Regions from separate parts of the Caballeronia sp. TF1N1 genome, predicted to be linked through region 1. Evidence: riboswitches for the same ligand, from Rfam matches in the RefSeq annotation. Region 1 holds a riboswitch; the other holds the start of a gene.
The links. Region 1 has a riboswitch for cobalamin ahead of cobG (precorrin-3B synthase). Riboswitches for the same ligand answer to the same signal wherever they lie in the genome.
Positions count from the first base shown of each region.

Region 2: another riboswitch for cobalamin. It lies ahead of LDZ28_RS03080 (TonB-dependent receptor domain-containing protein); the one in region 1 lies ahead of cobG (precorrin-3B synthase).

Region 1 covers NZ_CP084627.1:586,944-595,363, forward strand. The annotation lists gene cobJ (precorrin-3B C(17)-methyltransferase) at 1-501, opposite strand, end outside; gene LDZ28_RS16695 (precorrin-2 C(20)-methyltransferase) at 489-1,214, opposite strand; gene LDZ28_RS16700 (precorrin-8X methylmutase) at 1,214-1,840, opposite strand; gene cobG (precorrin-3B synthase) at 1,833-3,062, opposite strand; cobalamin riboswitch at 3,165-3,365, opposite strand; gene cbiE (precorrin-6y C5,15-methyltransferase (decarboxylating) subunit CbiE) at 3,446-4,648, shown strand; gene LDZ28_RS16715 (cobalt-precorrin-5B (C(1))-methyltransferase) at 4,673-5,761, shown strand; gene LDZ28_RS16720 (cobalt-precorrin-6A reductase) at 5,758-6,489, shown strand; gene cobM (precorrin-4 C(11)-methyltransferase) at 6,486-7,211, shown strand; gene LDZ28_RS16730 (DUF4186 domain-containing protein) at 7,218-7,616, shown strand; gene LDZ28_RS16735 (hypothetical protein) at 7,708-7,935, shown strand; gene LDZ28_RS16740 (TerC family protein) at 7,955-8,420, opposite strand, start outside.
Region 2 covers NZ_CP084626.1:658,771-667,190, reverse strand. The annotation lists gene LDZ28_RS03085 (iron ABC transporter permease) at 1-337, opposite strand, end outside; gene LDZ28_RS03080 (TonB-dependent receptor domain-containing protein) at 364-2,241, opposite strand; cobalamin riboswitch at 2,327-2,652, opposite strand; gene LDZ28_RS03075 (ATPase) at 2,888-3,274, shown strand; gene LDZ28_RS03070 (cell division protein ZapA) at 3,271-3,585, shown strand; RNA gene ssrS (6S RNA) at 3,708-3,890, shown strand; gene LDZ28_RS03060 (EVE domain-containing protein) at 3,968-4,426, shown strand; gene LDZ28_RS03055 (SIMPL domain-containing protein) at 4,520-5,251, shown strand; gene lgt (prolipoprotein diacylglyceryl transferase) at 5,279-6,175, opposite strand; gene LDZ28_RS03045 (LysR family transcriptional regulator) at 6,213-7,148, opposite strand; gene ilvD (dihydroxy-acid dehydratase) at 7,261-8,420, shown strand, end outside.

The DNA of each region.
Region 1 (8,420 bases):
CGTTGCTCCGCCAAGCAAGTCGGACACGAAGCGCTTGCCGCGTTCGATATCCGCCAGTACGTAGCCTTCGGGCGGCGCGAGCAGACATTGACCGAAGCGTAATTCGCCGCTCGTCGTGATGGCCGGTACGATACCGAGCATCTGGCCGATTTCACGCGCAAGCACGTTCACGCCGCTCATGCCGCCGAGCAGCGGCACGACCACGCTGCCGTCCTGCGCGACGGCGAGCACCGGCGGCTCCGCGCCTTTATTCGCAAGCGACGCTGCCAGCGCGCGAATCACGATGCCTGCTGAACACAGCGCGACGATTGGCGAGCCTGCCGCGTAGAGTGCCCGCACGTGCGCGCCGAAGTCGTCGAAGGAGACGTCCACGTTCACGCGACTAGCGAGCCCATGAACGAGCGATCCCGGACGACACGCCTGAATCTTGCGCGCGATAGTCAGCGCACCGTTGCCGAGCACGACGATGGCAAGCGGCTTCGCTACGTCTATGCGCTCCATTTCGTCCCCGGCACGACCAACAGCGAGAAGTAGGGCGATGCCATTGGATCGACTTCGTTCAGCGGCACGATGCGTTGATTCGCCATCGTCGCGCGTTCCACATACAACGCGCGTTTGTCGAGCCCGAGTTCCGCCAGCACACGACGCACTTTGTCGAAGTTGCGGCCGAGCTTCATGATGACGGCGGCATCGCTCGTCGCCAGCTTTCGTTTTAGTTCGGCTTCCGAAAGAACGCCCGATAGCACCGCAAGGCTCTGATTACGATAAACCAGTGGCACGCCAAGCACTGCGACGCCGCCCAGCATCGAACAGACGCCGGGCACGACTTCTGCCTCGAAGCGCGCGGCAAGGCGATCGTGCAGATACATGTACGAGCCGTAGAAGAACGGATCGCCTTCGCAGATCACCGCCACGTCGCGGCCGGCTTCGAGATGATCCGCAATGGCGAGCGCGCATTCATCGTAGAACGCGCTGATGATCGTCTCGTAGCAAAGCGGCGGTTCGAGCGCTTCGGTCGTCACGGGATAGACGAGCGGCAAGCGCGTCTGCGTGTCTTCGAGATGAGATTCGATGATGCCGAACGCGTTGCCCTTCTTCCCCTTCGCGACGAAATACGCGACCACGGGCGCCGCCTTGAGCAGCTTCAACGCCTTCACCGTGATGAGATCGGGATCGCCCGGACCGACGCCCAGACCATGGAGTCTTCCGCTCATCACTCGGCCTCCGATGCGAGCGCATTCACGGCGGCCGCCGCCATCGCGCTGCCGCCGCGTCGTCCGAGCAACGCGACGAAAGGAATGCCACGGCTGTCGGCGGCAAGCATGGCTTTCGATTCCGCCGCGCCGATAAAGCCCACTGGAAAGCCGAGGATGAGCGCGGGCTTCGGTGCGCCGTCGTCGATCATGTCGAGTAGATGAAAGAGCGCGGTGGGCGCATTGCCGATTGCGACGATCGCACCCGCAAGATCAGGCCGCCAGAGTTCGACTGCGGCAGCGGAGCGCGTGTTGTGCATCGCACGGGCGCGTTCCGGCACGGAGGCATCGCCGAGCGTGCAGATCACGCGATTATTCGCGGGAAGGCGCGCGCGCGTGATGCCTTCGGCGACCATGCGCGCATCGCAGAGAATGGGCGCGCCGCTCACGAGCGCTTCACGGCCCGCGATACCGGCATCGCACGAGAAGCGCAGGTCATCGACGATATCGATCATGCCGCACGCATGAATCAGCCGCACGGCGAGCTTTTCGAGGTTGGCGGGAATGGCGGCGAGGTTGGCTTCGGCGCGAATCGTCGCGAACGATTGCCGGTAAATCTCCGCACCGTCGCGGATATAGTCAGACATCGGCATGACTCCGGGCGAGCCATGCGGCCGCCTCTTCGATGAGGAGGTTATGGGCGATCACGTGTGTGCCTCGAAGCACGTCGTAGCGGCCGGGCGCAACGGCAACGAGCGTGTTTTCGACGGGATGCGCCGCCGCACAAAAGCGCTCGCAGCCGCTCAGATGCGCGTGCGCATGCTCGGGCAGCAAGGCGGCTAATCGATGCGCGTCCGCTTTCGTATCGGCACGGCTTTTCGCGCAGCCCGAAGAACCCGCGCATGCGATCAGACGCGCGAACGGATCGCGTGGATCGGTGGCGAGGCCAAGCGCGCGAAGGGCGTCGACGACATGCGTCATGCGATTCGCGTGCACGTCCGGCAGCAACACACTTTGCCAGGGCGTCATCACGACGCGTTCTTCGGCGAGATCGGCGATTGCGTGAAGCGTATTAGCATCGAGGCGGCCGAGCGGCGCTTGCGCGCCGACATAGTCCGCACGCGCGCCGAGTCGTAACGTTGCATCGGAAGGCGCGCGACGCCATGTCTGAAGAGCGGCGTCGTGCTGTGTTTCGAAGTCGAGGGCATGGAGAAAGCCCGCTATTCCAACGCGTGCGAGCACATCGCGCATGCGGTGTTCTTGCACCGATGCCAGCGCTAAAAACGCCTGCAGCACGGCCAGGATGAAGCGCTTCGCGTCGTCACGGGCGATCGCGCCCGAGGCAGGCGCATGTTCCTCACGATGCGGCATCGATCCTGCAAAGCCGAATGCGAAGCGCGCGCCATTGTCCAGCGCTGAAAGCCAAAGATCGTGCGGATGATCGAGCATCGCAAGCGTTTCGCCATCGTCGATCTGCAACGCGAACTTCGGCGACAACGCGTGCAACGCGGCATTGGCCTGCATGCTTTCGACGATATCCGCTGCAAGCGCACGCGTTCCCGTCCTCGCAAGCGGACTCAGCATGACATTGCGGATATCGTCGGCGCCGGCCGTGGTCGGACCGAGGCCCGCCGCGAGCACGATGTCGATGAGTTCCGCGTGGGCATCGTCGCGAATGCCGCGCAGTTGCAGATTGGCGCGATTGGTCACTTCGATCGTGCCGGAACCGCAGCGCTCGGCGGCGTGCGCCACGGCATGCGCGGCTTCGCGACGCAACTCGCCACCGGCAAGACGCACGCGCGCAAGGGCGCCATCGCGTGCGGGCACGATACGCATGAGGCCGGGACAGGCCGAAGACCGAGGCGGCAAGAACGATTCCAAAAGCTCGACCGTATGCTCAAGCGCTTAAGTTGCGAACCGGTACACCCCGCCCGGCAGGCTTCGCGCAATTGCGTTGAATAGCGTTGAATAGCAGTGAATGCTTACGTCGGCAGGTCTCTTGGCTGGCAGGTCGACATTCGCGCTAGCCTTCCCGGTAAAAACCAGTGGCAGTGGAGCGCGGACTCGCTGCGTACAATTGCGGGGGCAGCCACAGTTTTGCTGTGTTCCCTGTTAGGCCATGAGGCTCGATACCGATCGAACCCTTCAGGCACCGACGAACGCGCTATTATGCCCGCTTTTATCGACCATCAGACCGCTTCCCGCCTTGCGCGGGTGCTTCAAACGCGGGATTCGCCCGTAGGAGGCCGCACATGTCGAACTGGCTGACCGTCGTGGGTATCGGCGAGGACGGCTGGCATGGGCTTGGCCGCGAGGCGCGGCGCGCGCTCTTCGAAGCACGGTCGATCCACGGCGGCGAACGTCACCTCGCGTTTCTGCCGGCGCGTATCGCGGCGCGCCGCGTGCCATGGCCAAGCCCGTTTTCCGTCGATGCCGTGCTCGCCGAGCGCGGCGTCCAAACATGCGTGCTTGCGAGCGGCGACCCCATGTTCTTCGGCGTCGGCGCCACGCTTGCGCGCGAATTATCCGCGGAAGAAATGCGCGTCATGCCCGCGCCTTCGTCGCTGTCGCTGGCGGCGGCGCGCTTGGGCTGGCCGTTGCAGGACGCGCAATGCGTGTCGCTCGTCGGGCGGCCGGTGGCGTCCCTGCTCGCGCATGTGTTTCGCGGCGGACGTCTGCTCGTCCTGAGCGCCGATGGCGCAACACCCGCCGCCGTCACGCAGCTTCTCACGCTGCATGGTTTCGGCGCGAGCCGCGTGACGGTGTTCGAGCATCTGGGCGGCGCGAACGAACGCCGGTTCGACGAACGTGCGGACGACTGGCGCGAGCCACGCGTGGCGGCGCTCAATCTCATGGCGATCGAATGCCGCACGCATGCGGGCCACGCGGGGCCATCGCTCACGCCGGGTCTTGCCGACGACGCGTATCGGCACGACGGCCAGCTCACCAAGCGCGATGTACGCGCCGTGACGCTCGCACGTCTCGCGCCGCAACCGGGCGAATTGCTGTGGGATGTCGGCGCGGGTTGCGGGTCCATCGGTATCGAGTGGATGCGCGCGCATCCCGCTTGCCGCGCGATTGCAATCGAAGCGAACGAAGGGCGGCAGCGTCTCATCGAACATAACCGCGATGCGCTCGGCGTGCCTGCGCTGCAACTCGTCAAGGGCGAGGCGCCCGGCGCGCTCGACGGTTTGAGCGCGCCGGATGCCGTGTTCATCGGCGGCGGCGTGACCGTGCCGGGTCTCCTCGATGCGTGCTGGGCGCGCGTGCGGCAGGGCGGTCGGCTGATCGTCAACGCCGTGACCTTGCAGAGCGAAGCGGCGCTCGTTGCATGGCGCGCGGAGCATGGCGGCGAGCTGACGCGGATCGGCATCGCACGGGCCGAGCCGCTCGGCAGTTTCGATACATGGCGGCAAGCGCTGCCGATCACGCTTCTGCACGCGAAGAAGCCATGAGCTCGCCGGCGAATGACCATCCCGATGCGTGACGAAACGCCCGAACAGTCCGCGCCGCTCAGAAGCGGCTACACGACGGGAAGCTGCGCGACCGTGACGAGTCTCGCGGCCGCGCGCCTTTTGTTGCTCGGCGAGCCGAGCGAGCGCGCGGAGATCGTGCTGCCGAAGGGCCAGTCCGTGACCATGCCGCTCGCGTTCTGCCGTCTTGCCGGCGATGCAGCGGAAGCGGGCGTCATCAAGGATGCCGGCGACGATCCCGATGTCACGCATGGCGCGCTCGTCATAGCTCGCGTGCGGCTTGCGGCGCGGCATGGCGTACGCTTTCATGCGGGGCCGGGCGTTGGCACCGTGACGCGCGCGGGCCTTGCGTTGCCGATCGGCGAGCCGGCCATCAACCCCGTTCCCCGCAAAATGATGAGCGAGCATCTCGAAGCACTCGCCACGCAAGCGGGTTATGCGGGCGGTTTCGACGTGAGCATCGGCGTGGAGAATGGCGAGGCGCTTGCGCTCAAGACGATGAATCCGCGGCTCGGCATTATCGGCGGACTGTCGATACTCGGTACCACCGGCATAGTCCGGCCGTTTTCGTGTGCGGCTTATATCGCGTCGATCCATCAGGGGATCGATGTCGCGCGCGCCAATGGCGTGCAACATATCGCGGCGTGCACCGGCAATCAGAGCGAGGACGCCATGCGCGCGCGTTACGGCTTGCCGGATATGGCGCTCATCGAAATGGGCGATTTCGCGGGTGCGGTTTTGAAGCACTTGCGTCGCGCGCCGGTCGAAAAACTTAGTGTTTGCGGCGGCTTCGGCAAACTCAGCAAGCTTGCGGCGGGACATATGGATCTGCACAGCCGCACGTCGAGTATCGACTTGCCGCTTCTCGCCACCTGGGCCGCCGATGCTGGCGCGAGCATCGCGTTGCAGCACGCGATTCGCGCGGCCAACACGAGTCAGGAGGCGCTTAAGCTGGCGCGCGGCGAAGGCATCGCGCTCGGCGATATCGTCTGCGCGCGAGCCCGCGAAGTGGCGCTCGACGTCGTGCCGCAAGGCATCGTCGTGGAGACTTTCGCCATCGACAGGCAAGGGCAAATCGTCGGGAGCGCGCAATGAAGCGCGTGCTATTGCTCGGCGGCACCGGCGACGCGCTCGTCATTGCGCGCAAGCTGGGCACGTCGCATGTCTACAGTCTCGCGGGGCTCGGGCGTGTGCCGACGGATCTCGCATGTGAGGTTCGCGTCGGCGGTTTTGGCGGCGTGGCGGGTCTGGCAACGTATCTGCGTGAAGAAGACATCGCGCTCGTGCTCGATGCCACGCATCCCTACGCCGCGCAGATGAGCCGTCATGCACGCGAAGCGTGTACGCTCATTGGCGTGCCCTTGTGGGCCGTGCGTCGTCCGGCATGGCAACCGCGAGCAGGCGACATCTGGCGCGAGGCGCGCGATTGGCCAGGCGTCGTCGATGCAATCGCGGCCTATGAAAAGCCGTTATTCACGCTCGGACGCGAGCCGCTTGCGCATCTGGACGAGATACCCGCGTCGCAATTCTGGACTATCCGTTGTCTCGACCCGCACGAAGGCAACGCGCGTGCGCGGATCGTCGATGCGCGCGGGCCGTTCAGCATCGAAGGCGAGCGCGCGTTGTTCGATGCGGCGCGTATCGATGTCGTCGTCAGCAAAAACAGCGGCGGCCGCGCGACCGAAGCGAAGCTCGCGGTGGCGCGCGAACGCGGCTTGCCCGTCGTGATGCTTGCGCGGCCCGCGCTTCCCGAAGCCGATCGCGCACTCGACGATCCGGCAAGCGCGCTCGATGCACTCACAACCGAACTTCCTCTTCCATGACCGTCTATTTCATCGGCGCCGGACCGGGCGACCCGGAACTCATCACCGTGAAGGGCCAGCGGCTCATCCGCTCGTGTCCAGTGATTCTTTATGCGGGCTCGCTCGTGCCCGACGAAGTGTTGAGCGGGCATCGGGCGACGCGTGTCGTGAACACGGCGGAACTCGATCTCGATGCGATCGTCGCGTTGCTCGAAAACGCGCACGCGCGGGGAGAAGACGTGGCGCGCGTGCATTCCGGCGACCCTTCGCTTTACGGCGCGACAGGCGAGCAGATGCGCCGTCTCGATACACTCGCGATTCCTTATGAGATCGTGCCGGGCGTGACGGCGACGGCGGCATCGGCGGCGGCGCTCAAACGCGAACTCACCTTGCCGGGCATCTCGCAGACCGTGATTCTCACGCGCTATGCCGCGAAAACGTCGATGCCCGAAGGCGAATCGCTCGCGGAGCTGGCGCGTCATCGTGCGACGCTCGCCATTCATCTTGGCGTGCGGCATATCGAGCGTATCGTCGACGATCTGCTGCCGCATTACGGCGCGGATTGTCCTGTCGCCGTGGTGTTTCGCGCGAGTTGGCCGGATGAAACGCGCGTGGAAGGCACGCTTGCGGATATCGCGGTGAAGGTGCGGGCGGTGGGTCTGCAACGCACGGCGCTGATTCTCGTGGGCCGTGTGCTCGACGCCCAAGGTTTCGCCGATTCCACGCTCTACGGCAAGGAATGAAGGTCGATGCGCGATCTCGACGCCGTCTTCGCCGCGCTCGCCAAATCCGCGTTTCGCAGGCGTTTTGCGTTGGGTGTGCGGGAAGGGCGCTATCTGCGCGAACGCGGGGTGGAAGCGGTCGTCGCGCAGGCGCATGAGCTGATTGCGAAGCGCCTTGCGCCGCAAGCGCCGCTCAACGATGGCAAGCAGACGCCGTTTCGCGGGCATCCGGTGTTCATCGCGCAGCACGCGACGGCGACGTGCTGCCGCGGTTGTCTGGCGAAATGGCACGACATCGCGGCGGGCAAGGTACTCGATGAAGCCGAACGTCGGCATGTCGTCGACGCGATCGATCGCTGGCTGCGCGCGCAGCCGTTGCCGGAGATCGCGGTTGTTGAAAAGCGGCAGGGTGAGTTGCCGTTTTGAGGCGTGGCTTATAACGCCCCCGCCGTGCAAGCGCGACGCCACCAGACCTGCTAAGCCTCAAGTCTCCATCGCCAATGCCGATAAGCACGGCATGGACAATTTCGACTTCGGCCCGGCGAAGGGGCCGCTCATCGCATCGATCGTGGCGCCCGCGAAAGCTTTGCTGAGCGCTCACAACGTCATCCGCAAGGCGCGCGGCGAACCGCCATTCACCGACGACGTGAAGGCATTCGCCGCATGGGTCGACCGAGGCGAACCCGAGGAGCCCGCGATGGCGCCGGTTCTATGCCGCCTGATCCGCGACGGCTACACGAGCTGATGCATCAATTCTCGACGCGTCAATTCCGAGCCGGATCGGACTTCCGCTTCGCCCGCCGCGCCAGCATGTTGAGCGCTTCGACGAGCGCGGAGAACGCCATCGCCGCATAGATATAGCCTTTCGGCACGTGCGAGCCGAATCCTTCCGCGATCAGCGTCATCCCGATCACGAGCAAGAAGCCGAGCGCCAGCATCACGATAGTCGGATTGCGTTCGATGAACCGAGACAGCGGTCCCGCCGCGAACAGCATGACCGCGACCGCCGCGATCACGGCAACGAACATGATCGGAATGTGTTCCGTCATGCCGACCGCCGTCACGATGCTGTCGATGGAAAACACCAGATCGAGCAGCAGAATCTGGCCGATCGCCGACAACGGCGTGAGGCGCGCGCCCGCATTCGCGCCAGCGTGATCGTCGGCGTCGTGCGTGACGTGATGGCGGATTTCCGTGGTCGCCTTCCACACGAGAAAGACGCCGCCCGCG
Region 2 (8,420 bases), on a different contig from region 1:
GCGACGCGAGCATCGCCGTGAGCGCGAAGGTCGCTGCGCCGCCGGATACGCCGAGCACGTACGGCTCGGCCAGCGGATTGCGCAACAGCACTTGCAGCAGCGCGCCGGAAAGCGCGAGCAAGGCGCCCGAAGCGAAACCCGCAAGCGCGCGCGGCAAACGCAAGGTGAGCACGATGTCATCGGCGATATCGGGCGCGGCCGCATGCGCGTGCAGCAACGCCGCGATGGCGCGCGGCAAGGGCAACGCGACGCTGCCGAGCGCGAGCGACGCCATGAACACAAGCAACGCGGCAAGCCCGAGCGCAGCCCAGATGCCTAACGCGCGTTTCGCGTTCATCGCGCGGCGCAGGTCAACGGTGTCGCTCACGACGGGCGCCAGCCGAGCGTGACATAAGCGCCGCGCCTCGGCGTGTTGTACGAATAAGCCAGTTCATAGTTCCGGTCGAAGAGGTTGTCGACACGCGCGCTCACGTACCACGACTTCGTGATGTCATAGCGCGCCGACAGATTCACGACGCCATAGCCCGCGAGCGTCGAATCGTAATCGCTGCGCGCACCGCTCACGATCCACTCGCCACCCACGCGCCAGCTTCCTATCGAGCGATGCGCGCTGAAACTCGCGAAACGCCGCGCACGGCGCGTCAGGTCCTGATTGCCGGTTTCATCGACGGGATTCTGGAACGTCACGCCCGCGCGCAAATCAGTGGCGCCGACATGCCCTGCCCACGATCCCTCGACGCCCTGCACCTTCGCGCGTCCGACGTTCTGCGCGATATAGAAGCCGCTGCCGTCCGATACGTAATCGATCAGATTCGAATAGCGCGTCTGAAACGCCGTCACGCGCAGCACGCCCACTTGGTCCGATGCGTACTGCAGCGCCGCTTCCACCGAATGACTGCGCTCGGGCTGAATGGACGGATTGCCGCTGAACGGATAGTAGAGATCGTCGAAGCTCGGCGCGCGGAACGACGCCGCGTAACTCGCGCTCGCGCGCCAGTGCGTGTCGATGTTGTACGCATAGCCCAGATAGTAGCTGTTCGCGCCGCCGAAATCGGAATACTGGTCGTGGCGCAGATTGGCCTGCACTTCGCTCGGACCGAAGCGTCCCACATAGCCCGCGTACACCGAATTCACGTGACGATCCGGCGCGCTGAACTGATCCGAATCGAGCGTCTGGTCGAGATGCTCGTAACCGAACAGGAGCTTGTGCGCCTCCGTCAGGCGAAAGTCGTTCTGCCACAGATACTGGCGATCCTCGGAATTGAAGCGGCTCGTATAGATGCCGTTCTGCTCGATGTTCGCGCGGTCCTGTCCCTGCGCGACCGTGAAATGCGTGGTCCACTGGTCCGTGATACGGCCGTTCGCAAACACCGATGTCGACCGCACGCGACTGTGCGAATCGTTGAGATCGCCGGGCAAGCCGTAGGCATCGTCGAAACTGTCGATGCCGTTCGACTGATAGAAGCGCACGCCCGCGTCCCATTTGTCGCCGAACTTGTGGCGCAGCGTGGCCGCGATGCTTTCGTTCAGATAACCGTTCGCGTTCGGATTGGCGTTGGGCGCGAGCGCGGGATCGATCGACGAGAAACCATCGGTCTTCTCGCGCGATACGTTGAAGCTGAAGGTCGTGCGGCCTTCTCTATCGAGCGCGCCGGAAACGCCCGCCGCTTGCCGCTGCGTGTGATAGCTGCCGTATTCCGTCTCGAAGTAGAAGCGCGGCGGATGCGCCTCGCCGTCTTTCGTGAAGATCTGCACGACGCCGCCGATCGCGCCCGAGCCGTACAGCGCCGACACGTTGCCGTTCACGACTTCGATGCGGTCGATCTGATCCGGCATGATCTGCGCAAGCTGCGCCGAGCCGAGCGATGCGGACTCCACACGCACGCCGTCGATCAAAACGAGCGATTGCGTCGAGGACGCGCCGCGTATGAACGCGCTTGCATTCGCTCCCGGGCCGCCATTGCGCGTCACCTGCACGCCGGGCGCAAGACCGATGACGCCGAGCGCGTCGTAGGCATTGCTATCGGCGATATCCTGGGCGTCGAAGAGCGAAGTCTGCGCGATCGTATCGGCGAGAGGTTGCGCGGTGCGCGTCGCGGTCACGACGACGGGCGCGAGCGGCGGTTGCGAGGCTTCGTCCGCGAGCGCTTCATGAGCGAGCAGCCATGTGTTGAGGGCGACGAGCGCAGCGCGTTCGATCGTTTTGCGTCTGCCCGCGTGTCGGGCAAGTGGCGATACCATGCGTGAAATGTTCCCATGCGTAGGCTGGCGCGACCTCGCTCCCCGCAAGGCCAATGCGCGACGAGCGCGCTCGAATGCGAACAGACGAACGCGCTGAACAGTTGGCCGGTATCCGGGCTGGCGACACACCGTCCCGCCTTCCCACGCATGAAGCGCAGTGGCATCGACACGTTCTTCGCCTTGCCTGCGTCGAGCGGCGGATTCTTGCGAATCAGACAGACTCGCAAGCAAACTCACACGACGGCGCGGCGAAAAACGCGCAAGGGACGACTTGCAACTTGCGTTGCGGTCGCTTACCGTTGCGGGGGCAGCACAGGTTGGCGTGGCCTTGGCGGCGCCGCTTCCTGTTTCCCGTTTGACTGCGCCCGCAAAAGAAATGCGGACGCGAGCACCAAAAGTGCGGCAAGTGTAGGAGCGCGATTCAGGACCGTCAAGAAACGACCCTGGCCGATCATCGCAAGACACACGGCTCACGACGAACCAACTAGAACCCGCCGTCGCAACACATCGGCAGCGCCCGCGCTTTCCACACACGAATGCATCGCGATGCACGCATGATCGCGTGCTGTTACGTCTCGAAACGAGACAATTATCGGAAGCTCCGTTGAACCGCGCTAGAATGCGAGGTCTTTAGAGGACGCAGCACATGCTCAACGAACTCGAATCACTGTCAGGAAATATCGGCCGGCTGATCCAGATCAGCGAGCGGCACAATCAGGCGCGTCTCGCGCTTGAAGCACAAATCGAACAACTGCGTAGCGACTACGCGAACGTGCAGGCAGAGCTCGTGCAAATGCGCGAAGAGCGCGACACGCTCCAAGCCGAACGCGATTCCCTCTCGGCCAAGATCGACGACGCGCAGGTCCGCCTGAACGCGATTCTCGAAAAGTTGCCGCGCGGCAAGTCCGCGAATCATGCCGAGACGGAAAATCAGCTCGATCTCCTCGATGCCCGTTCTCACGATGTGCAAGCCGCGCACGAGCATGCGCACGCGGGAGAGCACAGCGAGCATCATCACGGAGAGAAGGCATGACGACCACGCAGATCGAAGTATCCATTCTCGGCCAGCAATATCGCCTCGCCTGTTCGCCGGAAACCGAAGGCGCGCTGCGGGAAGCGGTGGCACGGGTCGACGCCGAGATGAACAAGGTGCGCAATGCAAGCAACGTGCGCGGGCAAGACCGCATCGCGGTGATGGCCGCGCTTTCACTCGCTTCCGAATTGCTGAGGCTGCAAGAAAGCGTGCGTCATGGCGAGGCCTTCCCCGCCGAGGAAATTCGCCGCACGATGCACTCCATGAACGAACAGCTTGGTGCTGTCATCGCGCAGTATGAAGTGCAGTGACCGAAGTGCCGCCACGCCGCTCCTTGGCGAACGCTAATCGGTCGCGCGATGTCAATCGAAAAAAGAAACTGCGCAATTGGTGTCGAGAGGCTGCATTAGACATTCGATTGGTGTAGAGTGACTACTCCCTGCCTGGTTCGCCAAGGTCATATATTCCTTGAACCAATGCTACATTGGCACGGTTGTGGAAACTTGCAGCACGGGCGCGCGCGTCACTCTGTCTGATGTACCCGAAGTGTTGCTTACTGCGACCAATCTTGAACCCAGGTTCAGGATGCCGGCCTAGCGGCCGAGGTGGGGACCCTACTCCAGCGGCATCGGTTCATACCGATGCCGTTTGCTTTTGTCGAGCCCGTTTTAAAACCCCGTTGCCGAATCCATCATGCGCTACTGGCTGATGAAGTCCGAACCGGACGAAGCGAGCATCGATCATCTCGCGCACGCGCCGAAGAAAACCCTCCCGTGGACGGGCGTGCGCAACTATCAGGCGCGCAACTTCATGCGCGACCAGATGCAAGTCGGCGACGGCGTGCTCTTCTATCATTCGAGTTGCCCGGAGCCGGGCATTGCGGGCATCGCCAAAGTCTGTTCTACGGCCTATCCCGATCCCACTCAGTTCGACGCCAAAAGCCCGTACTTCGACGCCAAGTCCACGCAGGAGACGCCGCGCTGGATGCTCGTCGATGTGCGCTTCGTCAAGAAGACGCTGTTGATTCCGCTCGCGACATTGCGCGAACACGCGGAACTCGCCGACATGCAAGTGCTCGCGCGCGGTAATCGGCTGTCGATCACGCCCGTGACCGAGGCGCAGTGGCGCTTCATAACCGAGCGTCTGGTCTAGGGCGCGCGAATCGTTCAAGGGAACTAAGGGAACGAACGAAGCGCCTAAGTGCGGTCGCGAATCACGCGATGCTCTTGCACTCGGAGTCCTTAGATGATCGACAAGAAAACCGCCGCCGCCCTCGCCTTCGTCGCGATGTCGAGCGCCGCGCTCACGCTTCCGCTTTCGGCCGCCGCTCAGACGGTAATTACCAATCCGCAGCCATCCGGCGTGCTTTCGCTATCCGCGCAAGCCAGCGCGCAAGTGCCGCAAGATGTCGTCAACATCACGCTGTTCTACGAGCAGGAAGCGGCCGATCCATCGTCGCTCACCACCACGCTCAATCAGCGCGCCGAAGCCGCATTGCGCGAAGCAAAAGGCGTCGACAACGTGACCGCGAAAAGCGGCTCGTTCACGGTTTATCCGAGCACGGATCGCGACGGCAAGATCTCCGCGTGGCGCGGCCGCACGGAGGTCGTGCTGGAATCGCACGACTTCGCGGCGGCGTCCAAGCTCGCGGGCAAGATGAGTAACGCCATGCAAGTCGGCAGCGTCGCGTTCTCGCTGTCGCCCGAAGCGCAGCGCGCCGCCGAGCAGAAGCTCTCGACTCAGGCCATCGAGTCGTTCCGCAAGGAAGCGCAGGCCGCGAGTCAGGCGTTCGGTTACGCCAACTTCACGATCCGCGAAGTGAACGTGGGCCACAGCGGCGCGGGTCCGCGCCCGGTGATGATGATGCAGGCCCGCTCGCTTGGCGCGGACGCGAAGGTCGGCGCGCCGATGGCGCTCGAAGCCGGCACGACGACGGTGACCGTCGACGTGTCGGGTTCGGTGCAAATGGGGCGATAACTGCTGTGCCGGAGAACGCGGCGTGATTTACGCCGCGTTGCCGGACACGCGTTTCTGACGTTTGTACGCCCACACCATCATGACGATGCCCGCGACGATCATTGGCAGCGAGAGCCATTGGCCCATCGAAAAGCCGAGCGCGAGGAGTCCGAGATAATCATCCGGCTCGCGCGCGAATTCCACCGTGAAGCGCGCGAGTCCATAACCGATCAGAAACAACGCCGACACTGCGCCCACCGGCCGCGGTTTGCGCGCGAAGAGGTAGATCACCGCAAACAGCACGAGCCCTTCCAGCGCGATTTCATACAACTGCGACGGATGGCGCGGCAGCATGTGATAGCGCGAGAAAATCTCCGAGAGATTGTATTGCGCATCGAACTGCGGATGCTTCGCGAGCCAGATGGCGTCGTCGTTGGTGGAGTTTTGGAAGAGCATGGCCCAGGGCGCGGCCGGGTCGGTCACGCGGCCCCATAACTCACCGTTGATGAAGTTGCCGAGACGCCCCGCCGCCAGTCCGAGCGGCACCATCGGCGCGACAAAATCCGTCACCTGCAGCCACGTGCGCTTGCGCTGAAACGCGAACAAGACCATCGCGAGCGTCACGCCGAGAAAGCCGCCGTGAAACGACATGCCGCCTTCCCACACCTTGAAGATATCGAGCGGATGCGCGAAGTAATAACTCGCCTTGTAGAACACCACATAGCCAATGCGGCCGCCGAGAATCGTTCCGAGTACGCCGTAAAACAGCATGTCGTCGATGTCCTTGACGGTCCAGCCTTGCGCGGCGACATGCGGCAAGCGCAGACGCAATCTGCCGATGGCAATGGCCGAAATGAACGCAACGAGATACATGAGGCCGTACCAGCGCACGGCGAGCGGTCCGAGATGGATCGCGACGGGATCGAAATTGGGATGTATGAGCATCGTGTAATGGAAGAGCCAGGCGAACTTCAAAGGCGAATCATACGGCAACGACGGCAGCAGCCTGCGCGCGCACGATCTCGATGAGCCGGCTCAACACCGGACTCACTTCGGCCGCGCGCCACACGAGCCCGGTTTCGACCACGGGCCCCGGTTCCCGCAACGGGCGATACACCACGCCCGTGCGCCGCAGATGCCGCACCGACTGCGGCACGAGCGCGACGCCCATGCCGGCGGACACGAGGCTCACGATGGTCTGCATCTGTATCGCCTCTTGTCCGATGCGCGGCGTCAAACCTGCCGCGCCGTAGCAGCCCATAATGATGTCATACAAACCCGGCGCGAGACGCCTTGGAAAGACGACGAGCGGCGCGCTGGCCAAGTCGTGCAGATCGACGGGCGTCTCGGTCCATTCGGCGGCGCCCTGCCCGAGTTCCTGCGCGGCATCCGTCGACATGGCGATGACGAGCGGCTCGCGCGCAATCGGCAGATACGAAAGCGTCATGGCGTGACGCGGCGGCAGCGGCGGAATCACGAGACCGGCATCGATACGGCCGGCCACGAGTTCGTCTATCTGAACGTCGCTGGTGGCTTCCGTGAGTTGCAGACGCACGCCTGGATAACGCGCATTGAATTCGCGCAGTAACGCTGGCAAAAGGCCGTAATCCGCCGTGGAGACGAACGCGAGCGAGAGCACGCCCGCCTCGCCGCGCGAAAGCGACTGCGCGAGCGGACGCAAGGCGTCGGCGGCGGCAAGCAGGCGGCGCACCTCGGGCAACAGATCGCGGCCAACCGGCGTCAGTTCGACCGTGCGCCGCGTGCGTTCGAACAGCACGACGCCGAGCGCGTCTTCCAGCGCACGGATGGCCTGCGAGAGCGGCGGCTGCGTCATGGCGAGGCGCGCGGCGGCGCGGCCGAAGTGCATCTCCTCGGCGACGGTCACGAAGTAGCGCAGCAGGCGGAGTTCGACTGGCATCGATATGTTTTGCGACTCAATAGACCCTGAATAATATATTGGACAGATACATCGACGACACTGCATTCTTCCTGCACCACACCAAAAACCACGATCCCCTCAGGAGGCAGCCATGCCCTTCAATCGCCGCTCGAAACACATCACGCAGGGCGTCGCACGTTCGCCCAACCGCTCGATGTACTACGCCCTCGGTTACAAGGAGGAAGACTTCGACAAGCCGATGATCGGTATCGCCAACGGTCACTCCACCATCACGCCGTGCAACGCGGGTCTGCAGCGTCTCGCCGATGCCGCCGTCGAATCCATTCGCAAGTCCGACGCGAATCCGCAAATCTTCGGGACGCCGACCATTTCGGACGGCATGTCGATGGGCACCGAAGGCATGAAGTACTCGCTCGTCTCGCGCGAAGTCATCGCCGACTGTATCGAAACGGCCGTGCAGGGACAGTGGATGGACGGCGTGGTCGTGATCGGCGGCTGCGACAAGAATATGCCGGGCGGCATGATCGGCCTCGCGCGCATGAACGTGCCGGGCATCTATGTGTACGGCGGCACCATTCGGCCGGGCAACTGGAAGGGCAAGGACCTGACCATCGTGTCGTCGTTCGAGGCGGTCGGCGAGTTCACGGCCGGGCGCATGTCGGAGGAAGATTTCAAGGGTGTCGAGAAGAACGCGTGTCCGTCCACCGGTTCGTGCGGCGGCATGTACACGGCCAACACCATGAGCTCCTCGTTCGAGGCGCTCGGCATGTCGCTGCTCTATTCCTCGACGATGGCGAACCCGGATCAGGAGAAGGTCGATTCCGCCGGCGAATCGGCGCGCGTGCTCGTGGAGGCCGTGAAGAAAGATCTGAAGCCGCGCGACATCATCAACAAGAAGTCGATTGAAAACGCCGTGGCGCTCATCATGGCGACGGGCGGTTCCACCAATGCCGTACTGCACTATCTGGCTATCGCGCATGCGGCGGAAGTCGAATGGAGCATCGACGACTTCGAGCGCATGCGCAAAAAAGTGCCGGTGATCTGCGACCTGAAGCCGTCGGGCCAATATGTCGCAACCGACTTGCACAAGGCGGGCGGCATTCCGCAGGTGATGAAGATCCTGCTCGATGCGGGCATGCTGCACGGCGACTGCATCACGATCACGGGCCGCACGCTCGCCGAGGAACTGAAGGACGTGCCGAGCAAGCCGCGCGCGGATCAGAAGGTGATTTTTCCGATCGAGCAGGCGTTGTACAAGGAAGGCCACCTTGCGATCCTGCGCGGCAATCT